DNA from 3 places in the Kluyvera sp. genome. Region 3 is predicted to be linked to each of the others. Evidence: predicted binding sites of a transcription regulator. Region 3 holds the regulator's gene; each other region holds the start of a gene.
The links. Region 3 encodes CRP, which controls carbon source genes, mostly activating them, when cyclic AMP is high. Its sites were predicted from a motif close to ATGTGANNNNNNTCACAT; they were not measured.

Region 1 (9,862 bases), on a different contig from region 3:
GCCACGTTGCGAACGTTTTCGTCGCGGAATTCCGGGAAGCGCGCGGAGCCCAGGAAGGTGCCGCCACGGTTGATCATGTCGGACACGCTGTAACGGTCAAGCGGGACCATGCGGTCTTCATACAGGCCCAGATAACCGTCGTAAATGCCCATCACTTCCAGGCCTTCCGTCAACGCCGCGCGCACCACGCCGCGAATCGCGGCGTTCATGCCTGGCGCATCACCGCCACTTGTCAACACACCGATTTTCTTAATCATGACTACCTCTGAACTTAGGAATGCTAAAAATTAATTCTTCTGCCCGAAGCGCTCCCACTGTTGGGGGAGAGAACGACTCTATGTAGAGATAGTATATCAAGCGCTTCTTGCTGAATTGATTCAGGTCAGGCTAAGCGGCGGTTATTTATACAAATAATGCCGATTTAGCTCACACTTTGTACAACCACTGCGAAAGTTCAAATGCCGCTATTGCCTTGCGGGACAACAGAGCATGGATCCTGGTGAATAATCACGTCGGAACCGGGAAAGCGATGCAAAATCGCCTGCTCCACCTGGTCGGCAACGTGATGCGCCTGAACCAGCGGCAGGTTATCTTCCATTTCCAGATGGATCTGAATAAAGCGGGTCGGCCCTGACTGCCGCGTACGGAGATCGTGAGCACCGCTTACGCCCGGCCAGGCGGTCACGATGTCGATAATTTCCTGGCGTTCTTCATCGGGCAGCGCGCGATCCAGTAGCGACTGAACCGCTTCGTACCCCATACGTAACGCGCTATATAGAATATAGATGCCAATTCCTAATGCAAACAGCGCATCGGCACGATGCCAACCGTACCAGGAGAGACCGAGTGCAACAAGAATTGCGCTGTTCATCATAACATCAGACTGATAATGAAGCATATCCGCCCGAACGGCCTGGCTTTGGGTTTTTCGCACCACCCAGCGCTGAAACGTCACCAGAACCAGAGTGCTGATTAAGGCAATAACCGTTACCGCCACGCCAATGCCCGGCTGGCTCATCGGCGTAGGGCGAACCAGATGTTCAATACCGGTCAAAAACAGGAACAGTGCGGAACCGGAGATAAACATACTTTGCGCCAGCGCCGCCAGCGATTCCGCTTTCCCATGACCAAATGTGTGCTCTTCATCAGCCGGTTGCAGTGAGTAACGCACTACCAATAGGTTGGTCAGCGAGGCAGCAATATCCACCAGTGAGTCCACCAGCGCCGCCAGAATACTGACCGAACCGGTAAACCACCATGCAAAAATTTTAATGATCAGCAACAGCGAGGCCATTACCGTTGCCGCAATTGCCGCGCGGCTGACCAACTGGCCATAAGATTGATTCATAAACACTCCTGACTTCAGATCTGCGTAGTATAGCGGAATGTTTATGCAGCGCACCGTGTCGAATTTAGGGCAAAAAAAACCCCCTCATCATGAGGGGGAAGACAGGGATGGTGTCTATGGCAAGGAAAAACAGGGTTTGTTACTGGTTGCTACGGGTATTGCTACTAAACAGATTCACATTCGAACCTTGTTGCATCCGTGCAACGTCACGCAGCTGCTCCATTCGCTGCTGGTGATTCTCATTTAAAGCCGCTTGCTGCTCTGGCGTTAGCAGGCGATACATCTGATTGCGAACCTTCGCCATTTCAACCTGGCGGTTCACCTGCTCCTCGGCCATTTTTTCGGCCTGGGCGCGCACAGCGGCTTCATCAAATTTTTCTGCGGTGACAAGGCGATGCATTGCCTCCACTTCGCTAACATTAACGGGTGGGCGATCGTGTCGCGCCCGTTGCATCAAATCGCGCATTTGCTGGCGTTGATGTTCGGTTAAACTAATACCGTCGAACATATGACCCTGGCCGTTTCGCAGCGAATTATCTTCCGCTGGGTGCCAGTTAACGCTGGTGACGACTTCATCGGCCTGGCTTAGTGCACTGAATGCCAGCGTTGAGGCCATGACGGCAGCGATAACATTGCGCATCACATGCTCCCAAAAACTTTTGTGTCGCGATTCAACGAGAGACAGTTTACGATTCAGGCTGAAAACATGCGTCAGGGGGTGTAAAACAACGTAAAGTCATGGATTAGCTGGCTCTGATGACGTAATTTCTGCCTCGGAGGGATGAAAATATGAATAAAATTTTACTAGTTGATGATGACCGAGAGCTGACTTCCTTACTTAAGGAACTGCTTGATATGGAAGGCTTTAACGTTCTGGTTGCCCATGATGGCGAACAGGCGCTTGCGCTTCTTGATGACAGCATCGACCTACTTTTACTCGACGTGATGATGCCGAAAAAGAACGGAATCGACACGCTGAAAGAATTACGACAAACACACCAGACTCCCGTCATTATGCTGACCGCCCGCGGAAGCGAGCTGGATCGCGTTCTGGGCCTTGAACTGGGCGCAGATGACTATTTACCTAAACCCTTTAACGACCGTGAGCTGGTCGCGCGTATCCGCGCTATTTTGCGCCGTTCGCACTGGAGCGAACAGCAGCAAAGTAGCGATGCCAGTTCGCCTACCGTAGAAGTCGACGCCCTGAGCCTGAATCCTGGCCGCCAGGAAGCCAGCTTCGATGGCCAAACCCTGGAGCTCACCGGCACCGAATTCACCCTGCTCTATCTGCTGGCACAGCATTTGGGTCAGGTGGTGTCGCGCGAACATTTAAGTCAGGAAGTGCTGGGCAAACGCTTAACGCCGTTCGATCGCGCAATCGACATGCACATTTCCAACCTGCGTCGGAAGCTGCCGGAACGTAAAGACGGTCATCCGTGGTTTAAAACCCTGCGTGGTCGCGGCTACCTGATGGTCTCCGCTTCATGATAGGAAGTTTAACCGCCCGCATCTTCGCCATCTTCTGGTTAACCCTGGCGCTGGTGTTGATGCTGGTTTTGATGTTACCCAAGCTCGACTCGCGTCAGATGACTGAACTGCTGGATAGCGAGCAGCGTCAGGGCATCATGATCGAACAGCACGTTGAAGAAGAGCTGGCCAACGATCCCCCCAACGATTTGATGTGGTGGCGTCGGCTGTTCCGCGCGATTGATAAATGGGCTCCGCCGGGCCAGCGTCTGCTGCTGGTCACCAGCGAAGGCCGCGTGATTGGCGCAGAACGCAACGAAATGCAGATTATCCGTAACTTTATCGGACAGTCGGACAACGCCGACCATCCGCAGAAGAAGAAATACGGGCGCGTGGAGTTAGTCGGGCCATTTTCGATTCGTGACGGTGAAGATAACTATCAGTTGTACTTAATCCGTCCGGCCAGCAGTTCGCAGTCTGACTTTATCAACCTGCTGTTCGACCGGCCGCTGTTGCTGTTGATCGTCACCATGCTGGTCAGCGCGCCGCTGCTGTTGTGGCTGGCGTGGAGCCTGGCAAAACCGGCACGTAAGCTGAAAAACGCCGCGGATGAAGTCGCTCAGGGCAACCTGCGCCAGCATCCCGAACTGGAATCCGGGCCGCAGGAGTTTCTGGCGGCAGGGGCCAGCTTTAACCAGATGGTGATGGCGCTGGAACGGATGATGACCTCCCAGCAGCGTCTGCTTTCCGATATCTCCCACGAGCTGCGCACGCCGTTAACGCGTCTGCAACTGGGCACGGCGTTGCTACGTCGCCGCAGCGGTGAAAGCAAAGAGCTGGAGCGTATTGAGACAGAAGCGCAACGTCTGGATAGCATGATCAACGACATGTTAGTGATGTCGCGAAATCAGCAGAAGAGCGCGCTGGTGAGCGAGACGCTGAAGGCGAATCAGCTGTGGGGCGAGGTGCTGGATAACGCCGCGTTCGAAGCCGAGCAGATGGGTAAAACGTTCAACGTTGACTATCCGCCGGGGCCGTGGCCGCTGTACGGCAACCCGAACGCGCTGGAAAGCGCGCTGGAGAACATCGTCCGTAACGCGCTGCGCTACTCGCACACGAAAATCGCCGTGAGCTTCTCGGTGGATAAAGACGGCGTCACCGTTCACGTGGATGACGACGGCCCAGGCGTAAGCCCGGAAGATCGCGAGCAGATTTTCCGCCCGTTCTACCGTACCGATGAAGCGCGCGACCGTGAGTCTGGCGGTACGGGACTGGGGCTGGCGATTGTTGAAAGCGCCATGCAGCAGCACCGCGGCTGGGTGAAGGCTGATGACAGCCCGCTCGGCGGCTTGCGCCTGACGCTGTGGTTACCGCTGTACAAGCGAACCTAGAAACCATCGGCCTGCGAATGCAGGCCGATTTTTTTTGGCCATGGGCGTTTGACCGCCTGATGGCGCTGCGCTTATCAGGCCTACTTGCCCCACAATCTTCGGCTGTTATCTTCAATCTTGCCGCTCAGACGACGCTTCTGCATGGTTCTGCTCCAGCTGATGGACAGCCCGGCTGCGCTCAGCAGGCGATGATACTGGTCGTCATCAAAAGGCAGATGCCAGGCAATGGCGGCAGCGTCATACACCGAAACATCGCTCAGGCGCGACACCAGCTCCAGCGGAGCGTCAGTGGAAACCTTACCCGGCGCAATCACCCGATACAGCCAGCCCACCTTGCCGCTGTTTTGCATCAGCGACGCCATATCGCTGATAGCAAAGTGGAAATTGAGTTTAAAACACGGAGAACGCGGCTGGGTGACCTGAATCAACGTTTCACCCCAGCGATAAATATCGCCGATAAACACGTTGTGTTCGGTCATGCCTTCCGTCGAAAGATTTTCACCAAAAGCGGGGGCGCAGAACAATTCGGCCTGTTCGGGGAATTCACGAATCAGCTCGGCATAGTGTTCGCGGGGATAGTGGCACAGCGCGCGGTCGGGGCCGCCGTGGATTTTCTTTTCGGCCTGCTCATCGCCAAGCAGTCCCAGCTCGGTCAGTTCCAGCTCGCCGTCGATTTGCACCTTGGCGATAGCGCTCGGGCGGCTGCCGTCATAATCACGAATTTTGCCAATAAACACGTCAACCGGATAATGCATCTGCTGCTCCTTACGCGGATACAAAAAAAGCGAGTCATCAGACTCGCTTCTACAGACGTGCAATGCAAATTATTTTTTAGCGGCGAAACGCGCTGCTGCTTCGTCCCAGTTCACCACGTTCCAGAACTCTTTGATGTAGTCCGGGCGGCGGTTCTGGAATTTCAGGTAGTAAGCGTGTTCCCAAACGTCCAGGCCCACGATCGGGAAGCCGGAAGCGCCGGAAATGGCTTCACCCATCAGCGGGGAATCCTGGTTAGCGGTAGAGACCACAGCCAGTTTGTCGCCTTTAAGCACCAGCCACGCCCAGCCGGAGCCGAAACGGGTTGCTGCTGCTTTTTCAAATTCAGCTTTGAAGTTGTCAACGGAACCGAAGTCACGCTCGATAGCCGCTTTCAGATCACCCTGCAGGGTGGTGCCTTTTTTCAGGCCTTTCCAGAAGAAGCTGTGGTTAGCGTGGCCGCCGGCGTTGTTACGCAGAACGGTTTTCTTATCCGCCGGCAGCTGATCCAGTTTCGCGATCAGTTCTTCAGCAGACAGAGAAGCGAACTCCGGCAGGCTTTCCAGCGCTGCGTTAGCGTTATTCACGTAAGCCTGGTGGTGTTTGCTGTGATGGATTTCCATCGTCTGTTTGTCGAAGTGCGGTTCCAGGGCATCGTACGCATAAGGCAGTGACGGCAGGGTATAGCTCATAATCATCTCCATTATTGTCGGGCGGCAAACCTGTAAACGCCGCGTAATCAGTTGGTTCATTATAGTTAATTAAATGATATTGAAAATGATTATCAATGCCGTAGTTTTTATAAGGTTATAACAATTTGTTATGCCCCTGATAACACGCGGCATTCAGGTTAATTGACGGGGATACGACTTCGCTGCCGCCACTGCCCCGGCGTCATGCCAATCTCGCGGTTGAACACCACGGAAAAGTAGTTGCTGTCCTCAAACCCACAGCGCATCGCCACTTCACCAATCAGCAGCTCAGTGTGTTGCAACAGGTACTGCGCGTGGCAAATGCGCAGCTGGCGCAGGTAATGGTTTACGGTCATGCCGGTCTGGCTGCGGAACTGCTGGCGTAGCGCTCGCTCGCTACATCCCTGTTGCGCACAGAAGGAATCCAATACGAAAGGCCGGTTCAGACTGCCCGCCAGCGCGGTGAGCAGTTTATCCAGCAACGCTTCGCTTTGCGTTGCCGCCAGATTATCCGTCGCGTAACGATAGCGCTTCAGGCACACCACCAGTTGGGCAAACAGCAGTTCAGACATCTGGTTTGCCAGCGCGTCTTCTTTGCGGCTCTCGTGCTCCAGCTGGGTCATAATCTGCCGCGCCTGTGTCATTCCGGTACTGCCAATGCGCCAGTGCGGCACCCAGGGCGAACCGCGCAATCCAGGAATATGGCTGACCCAGTCGAGATTAAGTTTCAGGCGTTCGGGGCAATAGATAATATTTTGCAAAACCAAATCGTTAACCGAAGCGTAGGAGTGTTTATCTTCGGCACGAATATAGAACAGATCGCCGCGGGTAATACGGTAGGGACGGTCATTGAGAATATGCAGGCCGTTGCCGCGCCAGACCAACACCAGTTCGCAAAATTCGTGGGTATGCTCAGCAAAAACGTTTTGCGGATAACGATCCGCCACCGCGACGGCCTGTGCGGAACTGGCGAAAAACTCGTCTTTTCGAAGGATTAACTGGCCTGACACGCTGATACCTCAACGACTAACAACTCACTATTATTAGCCGTTTTGCGGTAAAAAACGGTGATTGCCTTCGCGTTACTGAAGCAGCGTATCCCGGCCCTGGCGGATATCGCGCGGCGACCAGTTAAATTCACGACGGAACAGCGTGGAGAAGTGGTTACTGTCACCAAACCCGCAGTGGTAAGCAATATCGGTCACGCTTTCATCGCTGTGGCGCAGCAGGTGCCGCGCTTTAATCAGCCGCAGACGGTTCAGATAACGCTGCGGCGTCAGGCCGGTACAGTGCTTCAACTGGCGGTGCAGCGTGCGTAGCGATAGCGAGAACTGCTCGGCCAACCCTTCCCAACATACGTCCTCAGCAAAGTGATCTTCCAGCCACGCCATCAACTGGTTTAGTCGGGCATCGTTATCGATAGCGCCTTGCACCTGACTGCCTTTACGTAACAAGACCAGCAGTTGCATAAACAGAATTTCTCGGTTGGCCAGCGACATCATATCGGTACTGTCATTGGCTTCTTCCATCTGACCCACAATCGCTCGCACCTGCTGTAACGTACTCTGGTTAACACGCCAGTGGGAAGGATAGTGGCCATCAAGTTCCTGCGGCAGCAGTTTGTTCAGACCTGACAAGAACTGGAAAGCATCTGGGGCACGATATAACACGTTTGTCAGACAGAGATTGTCGGTATGTTCATACAGATGGCGATCGACGTCGCGCACGAAGCAAACGGTGCCACCACAAATGGTATGCGGCTGGCCATTGAACACATGAATACCCGTGCCGTGCTCAACAATAACAATCTCATTAAAATCATGATGGTGCTCAGGAAAAGCCGCCTGAGGAAGTCGAGGTTCGATCGCAACAGGCAACTTACCGGAAGAGAAGAAATCCACGCTGTGTAATACGGTCATAACAACGCCCACCAGATGAGAAATGTTATCAGGATAGTAATATCCGCTGAGGGTTCTCACCTTGACGTTTTGACAGCAAAGCGCGCAAACCCGGTCGTTTTTTCAAGAAACAGCCGGAAAGTTCGGGAAATGCGGTCAGTATCACACCCCCTGAAAGCGGCATGATCGCAGGAATTTGTGAACTCTCTCACGTTCATCTTTGCTTTCTTGCCAGCGCCCAATAGCGTCTGTCAGTAACGAGAAGGTAGTGGCGGTGTCCTTTTTTTAGACTGAGCGGTAATGACTCTCAGAAGGACTTTTGCCATGACTTTTCGCCATTGTGTGGCCGTCGATTTAGGCGCTTCAAGCGGACGCGTAATGCTGGCGCGCTACGATGCCCGGTCGCGTTTGCTTTCACTGCGCGAAATCCACCGTTTCACGAACAGCCTGCATCAGCAGGATGGTTTTGATACCTGGAACATCGACAGCCTGGAAGCAGAAATTCGCACCGGCCTTAACAAGGTGTGCGATGAAGGCATCCGTATCGACAGCATCGGTATCGACACCTGGGGCGTTGACTACGTGCTGCTGGATAAAAATGGCCAGCGTGTCGGCCTGCCGGTCGCCTATCGCGACAGCCGCACCGACGGCGTGATGGCCATGGCGATGGAACAGTTAGGTAAAAGCAATATTTACCGCCGCAGCGGCATTCAGTTCCTGCCGTTCAATACGCTATATCAACTGCGCGCGCTGGTTGAACAACAGCCGGAACTGGTCGCTCAGGCGACTCACGCGCTGCTGATCCCGGACTATTTCAGTTACCGTCTGACCGGCAAGATGAACTGGGAGTACACCAACGCCACAACCACGCAGTTGGTGAATATCAACAGCGATAGCTGGGACGAAGACCTGCTCAACTGGACCGGCGCGCCGGCCTCCTGGTTTGGCACGCCGACGCATCCAGGTAACGTGATTAGTCATTGGGTTTGCCCACAGGGTAACAATATTCCGGTCATTGCCGTCGCCAGCCATGACACCGCCAGCGCGGTGATTGCATCGCCGCTGGCAAGCCATGATGCCGCCTACCTCTCTTCCGGCACCTGGTCGCTAATAGGCTTTGAGAGCAAAACGCCTTACACCAGCGAGCAAGCGCAGCGCGCGAATATCACTAACGAGGGCGGTGCCGAAGGCCGCTATCGGGTGCTGAAAAACATTATGGGTTTGTGGCTGCTACAGCGTGTGCTGAAAGAGCAGAACGTGAGTGACCTGCCGACGCTCATCGCGGATACCGCGAAGCTGCCCGCCTGCCGCTGGCTGATCAACCCCAACGACGACCGCTTTATTAACCCACACAACATGAGCGCCGAAATTCAGGCTGCCTGCCGCGAAACGGCACAACCGGTGCCTGCCAACGCCGCCGAGCTGGCGCGCTGCATTTTCGACAGCCTCGCGCTGCTGTACGCCGACGTGCTTAACGAGCTGGCGCAGCTACGCGGCAAGCCATTTAGCCAACTGCATATCGTGGGCGGCGGCTGCCAGAACCATCTGCTGAACCAACTGTGCGCCGATGCCTGCGGCATCACCGTGGTGGCGGGGCCAATCGAAGCCTCAACGCTGGGTAATATCGGCATCCAATTAATGGCGCTGGACGAACTTTCCAACGTCGATGATTTCCGCAAGGTCGTGACCCATAACTACGGTCTCACCACCTTCACCCCTCATCCTGACCATGAAATTGCCCGCTACGTTGCGCAGTTTCAGCAACAACGACAGACAAAGGAGCTTTGCGCATGACCACTCAACTTGACCAAGCCTGGGAACTCGCGAAACAGCGCTATGCCGCCGTCGGTATCGACGTCGAAGAGGCGTTGCGCCAGCTGGATCGCCTGCCGGTATCCATGCACTGCTGGCAGGGCGATGACGTCGCGGGTTTTGAAAACCCAGAGGGCAACTTAACGGGTGGGATCCAGGCAACCGGCAACTATCCGGGCAAAGCGCGTAACGCCAGCGAACTGCGTGCCGATCTGGAGCAGGCGTTAAGCCTGATTCCGGGGCCAAAACGTCTGAACCTGCACGCGATCTATCTCGAGTCGGATACGCCGGTCGCGCGTGATGAAATCAAACCCGAGCACTTCAAAAACTGGGTTGAGTGGGCGAAAAAACACAAGCTGGGTCTCGACTTCAACCCATCCTGCTTCTCACACCCGCTGAGCGCAGATGGCTTTACCCTGTCCCACGCCGATCCGAAAATCCGCCAGTTCTGGATTGACCACTGCAAGGCCAGCCGCCGCGTTTCCGCTTATTTCGGCGAAC
Region 2 (9,862 bases), on a different contig from region 3:
CAGTAACCCGCACAAAGAGTAGACGATAATTTTGACTTTATTGACGCTAATACCGGAAAGACGCGTTGCCGCTTCGTTACCGCCCAGCGCATAGATATAACGACCCAGACGCGTGTGGTGCAGCATGTACCACGCCGCGAGGAAGACAATCGCCATGATCCACACCGGCGTTGGGATACCCAGCGGGCGGCCAATACCGAACCAGCCAAACACGTCGGCGTTGTCGGTAAAGCCGGTATTGACCGGACTACCGTTGGTGTAGACCATGGTCACACCGCGCAGCAGCAGCATCATCACCAGCGTAGCGATAAATGCCTGCACCCGCCCTTTAGCAACAATCACGCCGGTAACGGCCCCAATTGCGGCACCTAATGCGAGTGCGGCAGCAACCGCCACCAGCGCATTAACTTCGATGCCCACAATCGAGGCGGCGACCGCGCCGGTCAACGCCAGCAGGGAACCGACGGACAGGTCGATCCCCGACGTTAAAATGACCAGCGTCATCCCAACCGCCATGATCGCATTCACGGAGGTTTGCTGCAGGATGTTGAACAGGTTATTGACGGTAAAAAAGTTGGGGCTCATGGTCGAGACAATCGCTATCAGCACCAGCAGAGCTATCAGCGATTTTTGCTCCAGCAGCCATGCTTTAGTGAAATAGCGGCGACCCGCCACAGACTGGGTTGTCATCTTTTTTACTCCTGGTTCACGCGGTTAAGCTTGCCCACAGCGGCAGCCATTAATACTTCCTGGGTGGCCTGCTCGCGTGAAAACTCACCGCCGAGATGCCCTTCATGCATCACAATAATGCGATCGCTCATCCCCAGTACTTCCGGCATCTCCGAGGAGACCAGAATAATGCTCAGGCCGTCGGCCTTGAACTGGTTGATCAGCTGATAAATCTCTTTCTTCGCCCCCACGTCGACGCCGCGCGTCGGCTCATCGAGGATCAGTACCTTCGGGCGGGTCATCAGGCCGCGCGCAATGGCGACTTTTTGCTGATTACCGCCGGAAAGCAGACCGATCGCTTGCTCCATGGAAGGCGTTTTGACGTTAAACAGACGGATAAAATCGCTCACCGCCTGCTGTTCGTCTTTATGCTTCAAACTACCGCCAGCGCGGCTGAAATAACGCAGCGCCGTCAACGACATGTTCTCTTTCACCGACATGCCCAGCACCAGGCCATCACGCTTACGGTCTTCGGAAATATAGACAATGCCGTTCGCCAGACCATCCTGCGGTGAACGCGTCACCACTTCATGGCCGTCTAGCGTCACGTAGCCGCTGGTTCGCGGCAGCGCACCGTACAGCACTTTCATTAATTCGGTGCGCCCGGCGCCCATCAGCCCGGCCACGCCAAGAATTTCACCTTTGCGCAGGGTAAAGGAGACGCTGTTCACGCCAGGCCCGCACAATGCGTCCACCTTCAGGCGGATCTCACCCGGTTCTTTGTCCAGATGCGGGTACTGATCTTCGAGTTTGCGGCCGACCATCATCTCAATCAGCAGATCTTCATTCAGGCTGGCGACTTCGCGTTCGGCAATAAACTGCCCGTCGCGGAAGACGGTCACGTCGTCGCAGATCTCGAAGATCTCTTTCATACGGTGGGAGATATAGACAATGCCGCGCCCCTGTGATTTCAGCTCGCGGATGACGCGGAACAGGGATTCGGTTTCAGTATCGGTCAGGGCATCGGTCGGTTCGTCCATAATGATGACCTTCGACTCAAAGCTCAGCACTTTGGCAATTTCCACCATCTGCTGATCGCCGATAGAGAGGTCACCCACCAGACGGTCGCTCTTAAAACGCAGATTGAGTTTGGCCAGCAGGATATCGGCCTCGGCATACATCTTCTTCCAGTCGATTTTGCCAAAGCGATTCACAAACTCACGGCCAAGGAAAATGTTCTCGGCAATCGTCAGCTGTGGAATCAGGTTCAGCTCCTGGTGGATGATGCCGATACCGGCTTCCTGCGAGGATTTTGGGCCGTTAAAGGTGGTCTCTTTACCCAGCCATAACAAAGAGCCAGCGTCGCGGGTGTAGATCCCGGTCAGCACCTTCATCATGGTGGATTTACCCGCGCCGTTTTCGCCCACCAGCGCCATCACGCGGCCAGCGTAGACGTTCAGCGCGGCGCCAGCTAGCGCCTTCACGCCCGGGAACGATTTATCGATCCCTTTCAGTTGTAAGAGTGCGTCCATGATGGCCTCAGAAGGTGACGCCAGCACAGAGAATGATATTCGCATACGGGGAACACTCCCCGCTGCGAATCACCGCCTGACTGTCTGCGGTTTGTTGTTTGAACTGCTCATGTGAGACGTAACGAACGTCAATGCTATTTCCCTGGTGTTGCTGCAGCTGCTCAAGGTGTTTGAGCAACGTTTCGTGAAGCTGCGGATTATGGTGTTGAATTTCCGCGGCGAGAATGGCGGCCTCGACCTGCATCTCTTGCGTCACCACGCCCAACACCTGCATGAAGGTGGGAACGCCCTGGGTTAGCGCCATATCAATGCGCGCCGTGCTACGAGGGATGGGTAAACCCGCATCGCACACCACCAGCGTATCGGTATGGCCCAAACGGGAAATAACCGACGAGATTTCAGAGTTGAGTACCGTGCCTTTCTTCATTTTGTTTTCTTGCTCCACTAGCGAAACGTTTCGCTGTCATAAGTGTAGTCTGAAGAACGCGCAGAAAACCATCACCAGGTTATAGAAATGTGATCGCCATCGAAACGTTTCGCGAAAAGAGAAAAGGGGATAAAAAAACGCCCTCCGTCAAAATGAGGGAGGGCGTTGATGGCGTTAGATTTCGACCTGGGTGCCCAGCTCGATAACGCGGTTTGGCGGGATCTCGAACTGGTCCGGCGCGCGCAGCGCGTTACGCTGCAGCAGCAGATACAGCTTGCCGCGCAGACGTAGATACCATGGCCGTTTGCCGACGATCAGCGACTCATGCGACATAAAGAACGACGTCTCCATCATCCGGCAGCTTAAGCCTTCCAGACCGCAGCGGTGGAACACCTCTTCCACGTTCGGGGTTTCACGCCAGCCGTAGCTGGCCACCACGCGCCAGAAGGTTGGCGACAGCTGCTCAATCTGCACGCGACGCACATTGTGCACGTACGGCGCATCTTCGGTACGCAGTGTCAGCAGAATGACGCGCTCATGCAGCACCTTGTTGTGCTTGAGGTTATGCAGCATGGCAAACGGAATGACGTTCAGCGCGCGCGACATATAGACTGCGGTGCCCGGCACGCGAACCGGCGGCGATTTCTCCAGCGAGGCGATCATCGCTTCCAGAGAGTTGCCGTGTTCGTGCATGCGGCGCAGCAGGCGGAAACGCTCGCTTTTCCAGGTGGTCATGATGGTGAGCATGATCAGCGCCAGCGTCAGCGGCAACCAACCACCGGAGACTATCTTATCCAGGTTCGCCGAGAACAGCGGAATGTCGATGCACATAAACGCCACAAACAGCAGCGCAACCAGGAACTTATTCCAGTGCCAGTTTTTACGCGCCACGGTGGTGAACAGAATGGTCGTCAGGACCATCGTCCCGGTAACCGCAATCCCGTATGCCGCCGCCAGATTTGAGGAGTGCTCGAAGCTGACAATCACAATAACCACGGAGATATACAGCAGCCAGTTGATGAACGGGATATAGATCTGCCCCGATTCCATCTCTGAGGTATGAATAATGCGCATCGGCGACAGATACCCCAGACGCACGGCCTGGCGCGTCAGCGAGAAGACGCCGGAGATCACCGCCTGAGAGGCGATAACCGTCGCCAGGGCAGCGATAATCAGCATCGGAATCAACGCCCATTCGGGCGCCAGCAGGAAGAACGGGTTCTTAATCGCTTCCGGATGCTTGAGCAGCAACGCGCCCTGACCAAAGTAGTTCAGCACCAGTGACGGCAGCACCACCGAGAACCAGGCCAGGCGAATCGGCAGTTTCCCGAAGTGCCCCATGTCGGCATACAACGCTTCCACTCCGGTAATCGACAGCACCACCGCGCCCAATGCGATAAAGGAGACGGTTTTGTATTGCAGGAAGAAATTCACCGCCCAATAAGGGTTCAACGCCTGCAACACTTCCGGGTTGGCGATAATGCTGCGCGCGCCGAGGCCTGCCAGCAGCAGGAACCAGATGAGCATAATCGGCGCAAACAGTTTACCGACCATGCTGGTACCGTGTTTCTGAATCGCAAACAGCAGCGTCAAAACAATAATGGAGATGGGAACCACCCAGGTATCAAGCTGGGGGGCGATGATTTCCAGACCTTCTATCGCCGACATCACCGAAATCGCCGGTGTGATGACCACTTCACCATAGAAGAAGCTGCCGCCAATCAGCCCGAGAATCACCAGTACAGAAGTCATGCGCGCGGACGTATTACGCCCCGCCAGAGACATCAGCGTCAGTATCCCCCCTTCGCCGGCGTTGTCCGCCCGCATCACGAAGGTGATGTATTTGAGAGATACCGTTAACAGCAATAGCCAGAAGATTAATGACAGAAAGCCAAAAACCGCGTCACGTTCAACGCCAAAACCGAACTGGCCAGATAAACATTCACGAAGCGTATAAAGAGGGCTGGTACCAATATCGCCGTATACCACGCCAATTGCAGCGAGTGTAATCGCTGATAAAGATTGTTTATTATCAGTGCTCATAGACTAGTCTTTCGTTTATGAAACAAATGTGTGCCTAGTCCCTTGGCCCACGAAAAGCGCACAGTATGCACGATTAGCGTCAAAATCGTACCCCTTAATCACGTCATATTAACCTGCCTCAAGAAATTGCGAGGTACTATTCAGGCTATTCACCTAAAGACTTAAACGTCTATACTCAGCCAGTTAGCTGATTAAACGGCGAAAGGACGCAAGTTAATTATGGCCCAACCACATTTATTAGCAGAAAGAATTTCGCGGCTGAGCAGCGCGCTGGAGAAAGGGCTATTTGAACGTAGTCACGCTATTCGCCTCTGCCTGCTGGCAGCCCTGAGCGGCGAAAGCGTCTTTTTACTTGGTCCACCGGGGATCGCGAAAAGCCTGATTGCCCGCCGCCTGAAGTTCGCCTTCCAGCACGCCCGCGCGTTCGAATATCTGATGACCCGTTTCTCTACGCCGGAAGAGGTCTTTGGGCCGCTCTCTATTCAGGCGTTAAAAGATGAAGGCCGCTATGAGCGCCTGACTGCCGGCTATCTACCTGAGGCTGAGATCGTCTTCCTTGATGAAATCTGGAAAGCGGGCCCGGCCATCCTGAACACCTTGCTGACCGCCATCAACGAACGTCACTTCCGCAACGGCGCCAGCGTGGAAAAGATTCCCATGCGCCTGCTGGTCACCGCCTCGAATGAATTGCCGGAAGCCGAAAGCAGTCTCGAAGCATTGTACGACCGCATGCTGATTCGCCTGTGGCTCGATAAAGTGCAGGATAAGGGCAATTTCCGCTCGATGCTGATTAGCCAGCAGGATGAAAACGACAACCCGATTCCGGCCAATCTGCAGGTTACCGACGAAGAGTACTTCCAGTGGCAGAAAGATATCGGCAACGTGAAGCTGCCGGATGCGGTGTTTGAACTGATTTTTACCCTGCGCCAACAGCTGGATAATCTACCAAATGCGCCTTACGTTTCCGATCGTCGCTGGAAAAAGGCGATCCGTCTGCTGCAAGCCTGCGCTTTCTTCAGCGGCCGCGACACGATCGCGCCTATCGATCTGATCCTGCTAAAAGAGTGCCTGTGGCACGATGCGGAAAGCCGAAATCTTCTTCAACAACAAATAGATATTTTGATGACCGGGCATGCATGGCAGCAGCAGGCCATGCTCAACAAGCTGGGCGCCATCACCCAGCAGCGCCTGCAAATTCAGCAGCAACAAAGCGACAAAACCGCGCTGAAAGTCACCCGTCTGGGCGGCATGTTTAGCCGCAAACCGCATTATGAGCTGCCGCCGGAGATTCAAACGCCAACGGTGACCCTGCTGCTCCAGCAGCCGCTCAAGCTGCACGATATTGAGGTCATTCACATTACTTTCGAGCGCCAGGCGCTGGAAAACTGGCTGGAGAAGGGCGGCGAGATTCGCGGTAAGCTCAACGGTATCGGTTTTGCGCTGACGTTAAATATGGAAGTGGATGCAGCACAGCATCTGGTCGTGCGCGACATCAGCCTTCAGGGTACCCGTCTGTCCCTGCCGGGTTCGGGCTCAGCAGAAAGTATGCCGACCGAGATCCGCCAGCAGCTGCTCGCCTTAGATGAAGAGTGGCACCAGCAGCATAACCGCTTTAGCGAGCAGCAAAAATGTCTGTTCATTCATGACGAATGGCTGGGACGTATCGAAGCCAGCCTTCAGGACGTGGCCGCACAAATTAAGCAGGCGCAGAGTTAATGCTGACCATCGATACGCTCAACGTCATGCTGGCGGTCGGCGAAGAGGGGATGATCGAAGAGATGATCATCGCCCTGCTGGCTTCCCCGCAGTTGGCCGTGTTCTTTGAAAAATTTCCACGCCTGAAAAGCGCCATTACCGACGATCTTCCCCGCTGGCGCGAAACCTTTAGAAACCGACTCAAAGGCGCCCCGGTGCCACACGAGCTGGAAGAGGAGGTCATCTGCTATCAGCAGAGCCAGATACTCTCCACCAGCCAGTTTATCGTTCAACTGCCGCAGATTCTGGCGCTACTCACTCGCGTCCAGTCGCCTTTTGCCGCTCAGGCTCAGCAGCTGGCGGCAAATAACGCCACTTTTACCCCTGCGCTACACACCCTTTTCCTGCAACGCTGGCGCTTAAGCCTGGTGGTTCAGGTCACCTCCCTCAATCAGCAGCTGCTGGAAGAAGAGCGTGAACAGTTATTGAGCGAAGTACAGGAACGGATGACGCTAAGCGGCCAGTTGGATCCGGTGCTGGTGGAAAACGATAGCGCCGGTGGGCGACTGTGGGATATGAGCGCCGGACAACTTAAGCGCGGCGACTATCAGCTAATTGTGAAATACGGTGAGTTTCTCAGCCAGCAGCCAGAGCTGCTGCGCCTGGCCGAGCAGTTGGGCCGTTCGCGAGAGGCCAAATCAGTGCCGAAGAAAGATTCCCCCATGGAGACTTTCCGTTCACTGGTGCGCGAGCCCTCCACCGTGCCCGAGCAGGTTGATGGCATCCAGCAAAGCGACGATATTCTGCGTTTATTGCCGCCGGAGCTGGCAACGCTTGGCATCACCGAGCTGGAATATGAGTTTTACCGGCGGCTGGTGGAGAAACAGCTGCTAACCTACCGTCTACACGGCGACGCCTGGCGCGAGAAGGTGACCGAGCGTCCGGTCGTACATCAGGACGTTGATGAACAGCCGCGCGGGCCGTTTATTGTCTGCGTGGATACGTCCGGCTCGATGGGCGGCTTCAACGAGCAGTGCGCCAAAGCGTTCTGCCTCGCGCTGATGCGCGTGGCGCTGGCGGATAACCGTCGCTGCTACATTATGCTGTTCTCCAGCGAAGTGGTGCGCTACGAGTTAACCGGGCGTCAGGGGCTGGAGCAGGCGATCCGCTTTTTAAGCCAGCGCTTTCGCGGCGGTACCGATATGGCCAGCTGCTTCCGCGCCATTATCGAGCATCTGCAAAACCCGCAGTGGCAGGATGCCGACGCGGTGGTGATTTCCGATTTTATCGCCCAGCGGCTACCGGATGAGGTGGTCAAAAAGGTGGGGGATCTTCAGCATAAACATCAGCATCGTTTTCACGCGGTGGCGATGTCCGCTCATGGCAAACCCGGGATCATGCGCATTTTCGATCATATCTGGCGCTTTGATACCGGGTTAAGAAGCCGCCTGCTGAGGCGCTGGCGGCGTTAGATTGGGTTACAGCAGAGCGGAGACGCTTTCACGTACCTGAGCCGGCCATACGCCGCACTGTACCTGGCCGATATGGGGCAGTTGCAGCAACAGCATCGTCAGACGAGACTGACCAATACCGCCGCCGATAGTCTGCGGCATTTCACCACGCAGCAGCGCCTGGTGCCACTCCAGCTGTAAACGATCTTCGTCGCCGGTGATCTGCAGCTGATGTTTCAGCGCTTTCGCATCCACGCGGATCCCCATAGAAGAGAGTTCAAACGCGTCTTCCAGCACCGGGTTCCACACCAGAATATCGCCGTTCAACCCCGTCAGGCCGGAGGCGGTCTGGGTGCTCCAGTCGTCATAGTCCGGTGCACGTACATCGTGGCGCTGACCATCGGACAATTTACCGCCGATACCAATCAGGAACACCGCGCCCAGTTCTTTGGCGATGGCGCGCTCACGGCCTTTTGCATCAAGGCCCGGATAGCGGCTCAGCAGCGTTTCACTGTGCACAAAGTGAATTTGTTCTGGCAGGAACGGTGTCAGCCCAAACTCTTTGCTTACAGCAGCTTCGGTTTCTTTAATGCCCGCCCAAATCGCCTTTACGGTACTTTCCAGCGTGCCGGCGTGGCGTTCGTCATCCCCCATCACACGTTCCCAGTCCCACTGGTCAACGTAAACGGAGTGAATCGGAGATAGTCGGTCTTCATCGGGGCGAAGGGCCTTCATATGCGTGTACAGCCCTTCGCCCGCGCTGAAGTCGTGTTGTCCCAGGGTTTGACGCTTCCACTTCGCAAGGGAATGAACCACTTCGAACTGGGCATCTGGCAGTGTTTTCACTTTCACCTGAACCGCCTTCTCGCAACCAGACAGGTTGTCCTGTGTCCCATCCCCCACGCGGCTTAAGATCGGCGCCTGGACTTCTACGAGCCCTAGCTTCTCTTCCAGCTGACGGGAAAAATAGGATTTAACGAAACTGATCTGGCGTTGTTTTGCGATGTATGCGGTTTTCATTATTTTTACTCCTGCGTCCTGTTGCAATTGATTAAGCAACAAAACAGGCCCGCAATTCAATAATCAAACAACAAAAAGCCTTATCGACTTTTGATTCATTAAAAATAAAGGCTAAAATAGAGGTAATCATTAATCTTCATAAGAAAAACCTATGGAAAATTATCAGATCGACAATCTGGACCGCGGCATTCTTGAGGCCCTGATGGCCAACGCCCGTACCGCCTACGCGGAACTGGCTAAGCAGTTCGCCGTCAGCCCGGGCACCATCCACGTACGCGTAGAGAAGATGAAACAGGCCGGGATCATTACCGGCGCGCACGTCGACGTCAGCCCCAAACAATTAGGTTATGACGTGGGCTGCTTTATCGGCATTATTCTCAAGAGCGCGAAAGACTATCCGTCGGCGCTGGCACGGCTGGAAAGCCTGGATGAAGTGACCGAGGCGTACTACACCACCGGGCACTACAGCATCTTTATTAAGGTAATGTGCAAATCGATCGACGCCCTCCAACAGGTACTTATCAACAAGATCCAAACAATTGATGAAATTCAGTCCACCGAAACGCTGATCGTCCTGCAGAACCCGATCATGCGTACCATCAAGCCGTGATCGCTTTTTTTAATCCCACATTTTTCCACAGGTAGATCCCAGCTCGCTCACAGCGTACAATGCGCCTTCTTTATAAAGGTGGGCGAGCATGGCAGACATCACTCTAATCAGCGGCAGCACGCTTGGCAGTGCTGAATATGTTGCGGAACATCTGGCGGAAAAGCTGGACGACGCTGGTTTTTCCAGCGAAATGCTGCATGGCCCGATGCTGGATGAGGTTCCTGCTGAGGGGATCTGGCTGGTGATCAGCTCTACACACGGTGCAGGCGACATTCCTGACAACCTGCTTCCTTTATATGAAGCATTATGCGAGCAGAAACCGGATCTCTCCCGCGTTCGCTTCGGTGCCGTTGGTATCGGTAGCCGTGAATACGACACATTTTGCGGCGCTATCGACAAACTGGAAGCTGAACTG
Region 3 (9,862 bases):
GTATACCCAGTACCACTCAATGGTACGGGCCAGCAGCCAGGCGGCGAGCATTGGGAAGATCATCCCCGCCATGCTGAAGAAGGAGTCGGTAAACAGCAGACGCGCGCCGCGCTGACGCCCTTCATACATGTGGGTGATAAGGAAGGTACCAATCGACATGGTGATCCCGCTGACCAGCCCCAGTACGAACATGGCGGCGGAGAACAGCGCCAGGCTATGGCTGGTCATCAGACCAATGACCGCCAGCACCATCAGGATAAAGCCAAAACGCAGCTGCGTTTTCAGCGGAACGATTTCCATCAACCAGGCGTTGAGGAAAATCGAGATCAGGATCCCAGCGTTCAGGAAGGTAAAGGTGTTACTCATGCTGGAAACGGGCAGATTGAAGTAATCGGCGATGTTTCCCATCACCATCCCGGTGACGATCACCAACGCACCGGTAAGGGCGTAGGAGAAGAAGCTGATCCATGTGAGCTTGATACGATTGCTGTTAGTCATGACTGGCCTGTGAATAGTTGTGTAAAGCGCGTTGACACTGCGCTGAGCGGGCAGATTTTAGTCACTGAGGTGATGTATTCATAGTTTTATTACGCAAACGTTGGCGTATTACACTTTTCATTGTGATCTGGATCACAAAATCAAGCTCGTGAATTCTTACCCTGCTCATTATGAGCGTTACATCCGCGTAAACTTTGGTAAAGCACTGGCCTGAGGGGCTATCCCTCTTTAGAATCAAGCCACTCGCTTTCTCTACTGCACCTGTTAAAGGAATTCTCATGCTCAAATCAACTCTGGCGGCCGTGGCGGCTGTTTTTGCTCTCTCGGCGATGGCTCCTGCGGCTTTTGCAGCCACTACGAATCCGCACGTGCTGCTGACCACCTCCGCAGGCAATATCGAGCTGCAGCTGGATAGCCAGAAAGCGCCGGTTTCCGTTGAAAACTTCCTGAACTACGTTAATAGCGGTTTCTATAACAACACCACCTTCCACCGCGTGATCCCGGGCTTTATGGTTCAGGGCGGCGGCTTTAACGAGCAGATGCAGCAGAAGCAGCCTAACGCGCCGATCAAAAACGAAGCCGACAACGGCCTGCGTAACACCCGTGGCACCATCGCGATGGCGCGTACCGCGGATAAAGATAGCGCAACCAGCCAGTTCTTCATTAACGTGGCCGACAATGCCTTCCTTGACCACGGCCAGCGTGATTTTGGCTACGCGGTATTTGGTAAAGTGGTGAAGGGCATGGACGTGGCAGATAAAATCTCCCAGGTGCCGAGCCACAACGTTGGGCCGTACCAGAATGTGCCGACCAAACCGATTGTGATCCTGTCGGCGAAGGTGCTGCCGTAAGTCAGGCCGGGCGGCGTCAGGCATGAGGCTGCCGCCCGTATCGCTAAAGCACTCCACACTCGGTAGAATGGCGGCAGATAAATGACCGGAGCCGCCATGATCCTGCTGATTGATAATTACGATTCCTTTACCTGGAACCTCTACCAGTATTTTTGCGAACTGGGGGCCAGCGTGGTGGTCAGACGTAACGATGACATCACCCTTGATGACATCGAGCAGCTGGCGCCTGAAAAAATCGTGATCTCACCCGGCCCCTGCACGCCGGACGATGCCGGTATCTCTCTTGATGTCATCCGCCACTACGCGGGCATCCTTCCTATCCTCGGTGTTTGCTTAGGCCATCAGGCCATCGCGCAGGCGTTTGGCGCGCGTATCGTTCGCGCACAGCAGGTCATGCACGGCAAAACGTCGCCAATTACCCATCAGCAGCAGGGCGTTTTTCGTGGTTTGAATAACCCGTTGACCGTGACCCGCTATCACTCTTTGCTGATTGATCCCGATACGCTGGCCGACTGCTTTGAGGTCACCGCCCGCAGTGAAAGCGGGGAAATCATGGGCATTCGTCATCGCGAGTGGGATCTGGAAGGCGTTCAGTTCCATCCGGAAAGCATTCTTAGCGAACAAGGGCACCAGCTACTGGCCAACTTTCTCCAGCGATAGTAGTTGCTATGATGTGATTTTTTATGCATATTTTGTGGATAGATTTTCACACTCATTGCTGCATCGTTTGAAGAAGGGCATGACATGGTAAACAAACAACCTGCGATCACCCGCGCGACCTTCGATCAGGTCATTTTGCCAATCTATGCACCGGCGGAGTTTATTCCGGTGAAGGGAAAAGGCAGTCGCGTCTGGGATCAGCAAGGCAAAGAGTACGTTGATTTTGCTGGCGGTATCGCGGTGACGGCGCTGGGCCACTGTCATCCGGCGCTGGTTGAGGCGCTGAAAACCCAGGGTGAAACCCTGTGGCACACCAGCAACGTGTTTACCAACGAACCGGCGCTGCGTCTGGGCCAGAAACTGGTTGACGCCACATTCGCCGAGCGCGTGGTGTTCATGAACTCCGGCACTGAAGCCAACGAGACCGCCTTTAAACTGGCGCGTTACTACGCTTCAACCCGCCATAGTCCGTATAAAACGAAAATTATCGCCTTCCATAATGCCTTCCACGGGCGTTCGCTGTTTACCGTCTCCGTCGGCGGTCAGCCGAAGTACTCCGACGGTTTCGGCCCTAAACCTGCCGATATCGTTCACGTGCCGTTTAACGATCTGCACGCGGTGGAAGCGGTGATGGATGACCACACCTGCGCGGTGGTGGTGGAGCCGATTCAGGGCGAAGGCGGCGTGCAGGCGGCAACGCCGGAATTTCTCAAAGGGCTGCGCGACCTGTGTGACAAGCATCAGGCGCTGCTGGTCTTTGATGAAGTGCAGAGCGGCATGGGGCGTACCGGTTCGCTGTTTGCTTACATGCACTACGGCGTGACGCCGGACATTCTGACCAGCGCTAAAGCGCTGGGCGGTGGCTTCCCGGTGAGCGCCATGCTGACAACCAACGATATTGCCAGCGCTTTCCACGTCGGTTCGCACGGCTCTACCTACGGTGGTAACCCGCTGGCCTGCGCGGTCGCCGGTGCGGCCTTCGATATTATCAACACGCCGGAAGTGCTGAACGGCGTCAATGCTAAGCGCGAGCGGTTTGTTCAGCATCTGCAACAGATTAACGCGAAATACGATGTCTTCAGCGATGTGCGCGGGATGGGGCTGCTGATTGGCGCCGAGTTGAACGCGAAGTACAAAGGCCGCGCGCGCGACTTCTTGTATGCGGCAGCGGATGTCGGTGTGATGGTATTGAATGCCGGCCCGGACGTGATGCGCTTTGCCCCCTCGCTGGTGGTGGAAGAGGTGGATATCGACGAAGGCATGCAGCGCTTTGCCCAGGCCGTCGCGAAAATTGTTAGCTAGTTTGCCGCTTTAACCAGCCGCCGTGCCGTGGGCGCTGGCGCCAGGCCACCGACGAAATAGTGTGCATGGTGTTCAGGTGCCCCAGAATTCGCTGGAGATGCTGTTCCATGGTGCTTAACGGCCCGTGGGACAGTGAATCCGGCGCTTCCATAATGTTGACCTCGCCGCTGCTCCCCGCTTCATCGTATTCCAGACGCTGCTGACAGCGTTGTAGAGCAATCTCACACGACTCCAGGTACTGCTGCGCCAAATCAGGCGTCAACATATTGTGCTCGCGCGCCAGCGTCGTCATGGCATTGATGTGCTCGACGATAAACTGGCTGTGGGTCACCCACAGTTTCATATCTTCAAGATAACGTGAATTAAAGCCCGGCTCCTGCATCGCCTGGTTCAGCGTGTTGTACAGCGTGTTGTGTGCCTGGTTGACGCGCATGCGCTGGTAGGCCAGCTTCGGTGCCTGTGGGTCGGGGCTGAGGATCAGGCGGATAGCGTCCTGATCGGCCTCCAGCGCCGCCTGGGCGTTCTGGCGCAGCTGGCCGCTCTGCCACTGCGGCCATAGCCAAATCATGCCGCCAAAGGCGATCAGGCAGCCAATGATGGTGTCGATAAAGCGGGCGACAATAAACTCTTCGCCATTAAGCGTCAGGATTTGCAGGGTGTACACCGCGGTGATGGTAAAGCCGACGGTCGCCCAACCGTAGCTGCGACGAATAATCAGGTAGCTCACTAACGTCACTATCAGCATGCCCGTTAGCGCCCAGCCCTGCGGCGTATGGAAGTGCAGGGCCACGGCGGCAATCACCAGACCGGCAAGGGTGCCCGCCGCTCGGTGGAAAATTCGCACCCGGGTCGCGCCGTAACCGTTTTGCGTGACCAGCAGCACCGTCATCAGGATCCAGTACGGTTTCGGCAGATGCAGCGCCGCGCCCATCAGGCTGGCGATGCTCAGCATCACGCTGAGACGCGCGGCGTTACGCAGGGCGGGAGAGCGCAAAGAGAGGTAGCTTTTTAACGCCGGGAACAGCGGCAGACGGCGTTCTTTGTCGGCCATCAGGTTACGCGGGTATAGGGGGCGCTGGGAGCGCAGCACACGGGCAATGCGGCTGAAGTGCCAGGCACAGAACTGACCCACCGGGTTATCCGGGTGCTGGTCGGCAATTTTCTCCAGCGCGCCAATCTGTTTATCCATGTTGAAGCGGGTAGGGTAGCGGTGATAGAGAATATCGTCCGCCAGCACGCGCAGGCGTGCGGCTACCGTCCGGGCATTCCAGCGGATCACCGCTTCCGCATGGCTGCGTTCAACCAGCTTCTGCACCTCTTCCGGCTGGTGCAGGCTGACGGAGATATGCTCCTGCAAATCCAGCCCAACCTGGAAAGCGCGCAGCAGCCGCTTGTAGTCATTGTGCTGGTTCGCCGCCAGCATGTGCAGCTGTTGGTAGCACTGGGAAATCAGATCCACCACCTTTTGCTGGCGAGTCAGCAGCGGCGGCAGCGCGGTGGTGGGATCGGTATGCTGGGTGAGCAAGCTGTATTTGGCTTCGCAGTAGTCGGCAAGCTGACGGTAAAGCAGGCTGAGCGACTCGCGTAGCGGCTGCTCGCGCCACATCCAGAACCACCACCAGTTGAATAGCCCGTACCATAATGTCCCCAGCGCGTAGATCAATAATGGCTGCCAGATGGGCATATTCCCTGCCAGGCTGAGGGTAAAAATGGAGGCAATTAGCGAGGCGGGCAGCAGTCGTCCGTGTAGCGCGCTGATCTCTGCTGTGACGCCAAGCAGCAGCGCTAGCCCGGTCAGAATCAGTGGCAAAGGCACATCACGCGCCAGCAGCAACTGAACGGCGAGACTACATCCGGCGAACAGGCAGCCGCCGATGATCAGACGCTTGAAGAAACGCTTATGCGGGGTATCAAGCCCGGCAATGTTGCAGCAGGCGGGCACCAGCGAGAACAGCAACCCCTGCTGGAGGTGGCCGAGCAGTAGACCAATGGCAACGGGCAGACACAGCACCAGCGTTTGCCGCAGTGCATAGTTGACTTCCGGGTGGTAAATCAGCCTGCGCCACATAGGGGGAAAACAAAAACGGCGTACTGCATGACGCAATACGCCGTTTGGGCTGGATTAGCGGGTACCGTAAACGACAATGGTTTTGCCGTGTGCGGAGATCAGATTCTGATCTTCCAGCATCTTCAGGATACGGCCCACGGTTTCACGGGAGCAGCCGACGATCTGGCCGATTTCCTGACGGGTGATTTTGATCTGCATCCCGTCCGGGTGGGTCATCGCGTCAGGTTGTTTCGCCAGGTTCAGCAGGGTCTGAGCGATACGACCGGTGACGTCGAGGAACGCCAGGTTGCCGACTTTCTCAGAGGTAACCTGCAGACGACGCGCCATTTGCGAAGAGAGACGCATCAGGATGTCCGGGTTAACCTGGATCAGCTGACGGAATTTTTTATAAGAGATTTCAGCAACTTCACAAGCGGTTTTTGCCCGTACCCACGCGCTGCGTTCCTGGCCTTCTTCAAACAGGCCTAACTCACCGATGAAATCGCCCTGGTTGAGGTAAGAGAGGATCATCTCTTTCCCTTCTTCGTCCTTGATGAGTACTGCCACTGAGCCTTTTACGATGTAATACAGCGTCTCTGCTTTTTCACCCTGGTGAATCAGCGTGCTCTTCGATGGGTACTTATGAATATGGCAATGAGACAAGAACCATTCGAGAGTCGGGTCTGTTTGCGGTTTGCCAAGCACCATGCGCGGTTATCCTCTGTTATAAGCTCTTCCCGGCGGCAAAAGCATTGCGGCCACCGGTTGCAATAGTATCCTTCCCGTTACCTGGGAAGTCGGCTGTCGAATACTGTCGCAGCCTGTAATGTGATGTCCTCTGCATACATGCAGTACGTTTATGTATTACCGTAGCATCCTGACTGTTTTAGCATAGCTTTAGCCGTGTGTCTCCTGGTGTCTCGCTTCAGCATGACGTCGATCGCCTTCCATTGCGAGAATTGTTATGTGCGCGTAATCTGAGAAGAAAATTGCAACCTTGGAGTTAAAAATTATGCAAGCGCGTGTGAAATGGGTTGAAGGGCTGACCTTCCTCGGTGAGTCCGCTTCTGGACACCAGATCCTGATGGACGGCAACTCTGGCGATAAAGCGCCAAGCCCAATGGAAGTGGTGCTGATGGCCGCGGGCGGCTGTAGCGCCATCGATGTGGTGTCTATCCTGCAGAAGGGCCGCAACGACGTGACCGACTGCGAAGTGAAGCTGACCTCCGAGCGTCGTGAAGAAGCGCCGCGCCTGTTCACCCACATCAATCTGCATTTTATCGTCACCGGTAAAGGGCTGAAGGATGCGGCGGTTTCCCGTGCGGTGGATCTGTCTGCGGAGAAGTACTGTTCTGTTGCGCTGATGCTTGAAAAAGCGGTGAATATCACCCACTCCTACGAAGTGATCGAAGGGTAATTCCTCGCACGTAGCAAATCCCTCGCCCCTGTGGGGTGAGGGTTCGTGCATTAGTTTCGCCCTTCCATCATACGCTGCACCAGCGGTGTCATGATCAATTCCATCGCCAGCCCCATCTTCCCGCCGGGAACCACCAGCGTATTCATATGCGAGATAAACGAGCCTTGCAGCATGGCCAGTAGCCACGGATAGTCGATGTTGTCGAGATTGCGGAAGTGAATCACCACAAAGCTTTCGTCCAGCGACGGAATACCCTTGGCGGCAAACGGGTTAGAGGTATCGACCGTCGGCACGCGCTGGAAGTTGATATGGGTGCGGGAGAACTGCGGCGTGATGTAGTTGATATAGTCTTCCATCGAACGCACCACGGAATCCATCACCGCTTCGCGAGAATGTCCGCGTTCGCTGGTGTCGCGGATCATCTTCTGGATCCACTCAAGGTTAACGATTGGCACGACGCCGACCAGTAGATCGACGTGGCGGGCGACATCATGCTGTGGCGTCACTACGCCGCCGTGCAGCCCTTCGTAGAACAGCACGTCGGTCGGTTCTGGCAGCGGCTGCCAGGGGGTAAACGTGCCGGGTACCTGATTCCACGGCACGGCTTCATCGTAGGTATGCAGATATTTACGCGACTGCCCTTTACCGCTCACGCCATAGTCGCGAAAGGTTTGTTCCAGCAGGCCGAAGTCGTTGGCATCCGGACCAAAGTAGCTAATATGGCGGCCCAAATCACGGGCTTTACGAATGGCCATATCCATTTCCGGACGGGTATAGCGGTGGAAGCTGTCGCCTTCCACTTCTGCCGCGCGCAGGTTGAGTTGAGCAAAGATTTTACGGAAGGCGAGGCTGGTGGTGGTGGTCCCCGCGCCGCTGGAGCCGGTAACGGCAATAACCGGATGTTTGGCAGACATGCGAATAACTCCCTGAAAAGACGACAAGGGAAGCGTGGTAAACGCCTCCTGCCGTTAGAGTATAGTTAACCGCGAAATTGGTTACGGGGCATGATGTTGACGGTCTCATGAAGCTCAGACCAGACCAGCACCGCTTCGCCTGTTTGTAGCTGGTGTTTTACGTCGGCGACCTTTTGCGCAAGTGAACGTTCATATTCACCATAATCAGTGCCTTCGCGCAAGACAAAGCTTTCAATCAGGTTGTCCAGCGTCTCCGGGTCGATATCCTGCCAGGGAATAATCATGCTTTTGCTCCCAACCAGCGCATCAACCAGGCGGGAATGCGTTTTTCCAGCCACATTTCCGGGTGGCGCAAAGTGCCGCCGATAAAACCTACGTGACCACCGTATTCCGTCAACTGGTACTCCACGTTCTCCGGCAGCTCTTCCTGTGCGGGGATGGAGTGGTGATCCATAAACGGATCGTCCTTTGAGTGGATGATCAGCGTCGGCTTGGTGATTTTGCTTAAGATCGGCATCGCGCTGCACTGGCGGTAATAGTCGATGGCATCGGCAAAGCCGTGGATCTTCGAGGTAATCGAATCATCGAACTCGCGGATGCGGCGCATGCTTTTCAACTGACGCAAATCGACCGGCAAAGAGCCGGGATAGGCCTTCAGCTTGCGGGCGGCGTTGCCTTTTAGCAGGTTGAGCAGATAGCGCTGATAAACGCGTGAAAAGCCTTTATCCATGTGGTAGCTACAGGCTTCCAGCATAAACGGCGCCGAGACAATCACGGCGGCATCGATGGGCACTTCGTCGCCTTCTTTGGCGAGCAGGCAGGCCAGCATGTTGCCGCCGAGCGAGTAGCCCACTGCCGCAGTCGGGGCGTGACCATATTCGCGCGCCAGCCAGTGCAGGAACCAGGTGCCGTCTTCCGTTTCGCCGGAGTGGTAGATGCGGTTCAGACGGTTAGGCTCGCCGCTACAGCCACGGAAATGCATCACCACGCCCAGCCAGCCCTGCGCTTTCGCTGCATTGATAAGGCCGTGCGCGTACGGGCTATACAGGCTGCCTTCCAGACCGTGAAACACCACCAGACGCGGCTTATGGCGCGCGGCCTGCGGATCTTCGCTCCACGCCAGATCGACAAAGTCGCCGTCCGGCAGTTCAAGGCGCTGCCAGTGCGGCGTGAACTGCACCTTACGGCGGATAAGACGCGGCAGCATGGTCTGCAAATGACGATTGCTGACGCCGCGCATCGGCACGAAGTCGGCGCTGCTTTGGGTGTCGATGTTGAGATCGTGGTGGGTGGTTTCAGTCATGTCTACGCGATGTTTACTCGTTAATCTGCCGCCTACTATACCGTCACTTTGCCATTGTGTTTATGAAAATGAGGCACAGGTAGTCGTTTTTATCCCTTTGGGTTCTGATCCTTATCACAAATTGTTACTTCAATTATTACTCTCAAGCTAATGATTCTCTCCTACGCTTAATTGATGACTTTCTCACCAGGGTTCACACTCTTAGCTGTGTTAAGCAATCAAAATGATTAGCTGAATCAGGAGGTTAATAATGTTATCTGGGCAAACGCCAGCACGAGTCTGGAACACCCGCCGCACGGAAAAACAGCGCCGTCTGGCTTCCGTTCCGGTGCAGGGTAAGGTGCTGCCGACCGCAGACCTGACCGCGATGCTGGAAAAACTGATCGCGCCGGGTGACCGCGTGGTATTAGAAGGGAATAACCAAAAGCAGGCAGATTTCTTGTCCCGTATGCTGGCTGAGGTGAACCCGCAGATTGTGCACGACCTGCACATGATTATGCCAAGCGTCGGGCGCAGCGAGCATCTGGATATCTTTGAAAAAGGCATCGCCCGCAAGCTGGACTTCTCCTTCTCCGGCACCCAGAGCCTGCGTATCTCGCAGCTGCTGGAAGATGGTCAGCTGGAAATCGGCGCCATCCATACCTACATCGAACTCTATTCCCGTCTTTACGTCGACCTGGCCCCGAACGTGGCGCTGATTGCCGGTTATAAGGCTGACCGTAAAGGCAACCTCTACACCGGGCCGAGCACCGAAGATACGCCAGCTCTGGTGGAAGCCGCCGCGTTCCACGATGGCATTGTCATCGCACAGGTGAACGAACTGGTGGATGACGAATGCGACCTGCCGCGCGTGGATATTCCGGGCTCCTG

Region 1: rhaS (HTH-type transcriptional activator RhaS) is a predicted target of CRP. The motif match lies at 7,700-7,717, and genes of this name have one in related genera.
Region 2: rbsD (D-ribose pyranase) is a predicted target of CRP. The motif match lies at 2,716-2,733, and genes of this name have one in related genera.

What each region holds. Positions count from the first base shown of each region.
Region 1 covers NZ_CBDKZX010000052.1:3,856-13,717, forward strand. Annotated here, with positions in the region: gene pfkA (6-phosphofructokinase) at 1-257, opposite strand, end outside; gene fieF (CDF family cation-efflux transporter FieF) at 455-1,348, opposite strand; gene cpxP (cell-envelope stress modulator CpxP) at 1,488-1,988, opposite strand; gene cpxR (envelope stress response regulator transcription factor CpxR) at 2,138-2,836, shown strand; gene cpxA (envelope stress sensor histidine kinase CpxA) at 2,833-4,206, shown strand; gene yiiM (6-hydroxyaminopurine reductase) at 4,287-5,024, opposite strand; gene sodA (superoxide dismutase [Mn]) at 5,031-5,651, opposite strand; gene rhaR (HTH-type transcriptional activator RhaR) at 5,810-6,661, opposite strand; gene rhaS (HTH-type transcriptional activator RhaS) at 6,734-7,570, opposite strand; gene rhaB (rhamnulokinase) at 7,874-9,343, shown strand; gene rhaA (L-rhamnose isomerase) at 9,340-9,862, shown strand, end outside.
Region 2 covers NZ_CBDKZX010000090.1:335-10,196, forward strand. Annotated here, with positions in the region: gene rbsC (ribose ABC transporter permease) at 1-690, opposite strand, end outside; gene rbsA (ribose ABC transporter ATP-binding protein RbsA) at 696-2,201, opposite strand; gene rbsD (D-ribose pyranase) at 2,209-2,628, opposite strand; gene kup (low affinity potassium transporter Kup) at 2,803-4,671, opposite strand; gene ravA (ATPase RavA) at 4,891-6,387, shown strand; gene viaA (ATPase RavA stimulator ViaA) at 6,387-7,838, shown strand; gene asnA (aspartate--ammonia ligase) at 7,845-8,837, opposite strand; gene asnC (transcriptional regulator AsnC) at 8,989-9,447, shown strand; gene mioC (FMN-binding protein MioC) at 9,536-9,862, shown strand, end outside.
Region 3 covers NZ_CBDKZX010000014.1:39,666-49,527, forward strand. Annotated here, with positions in the region: gene tsgA (MFS transporter TsgA) at 1-498, opposite strand, end outside; gene ppiA (peptidylprolyl isomerase A) at 777-1,349, shown strand; gene pabA (aminodeoxychorismate synthase component 2) at 1,446-2,009, shown strand; gene argD (bifunctional acetylornithine/succinyldiaminopimelate transaminase) at 2,094-3,311, shown strand; gene ACW14G_RS08160 (YccS/YhfK family putative transporter) at 3,304-5,379, opposite strand; gene crp (cAMP-activated global transcriptional regulator CRP) at 5,434-6,066, opposite strand; gene ACW14G_RS08170 (OsmC family protein) at 6,371-6,775, shown strand; gene ACW14G_RS08175 (phosphoribulokinase) at 6,826-7,689, opposite strand; gene ACW14G_RS08180 (YheU family protein) at 7,755-7,973, opposite strand; gene ACW14G_RS08185 (hydrolase) at 7,970-8,992, opposite strand; gene mdcA (malonate decarboxylase subunit alpha) at 9,243-9,862, shown strand, end outside.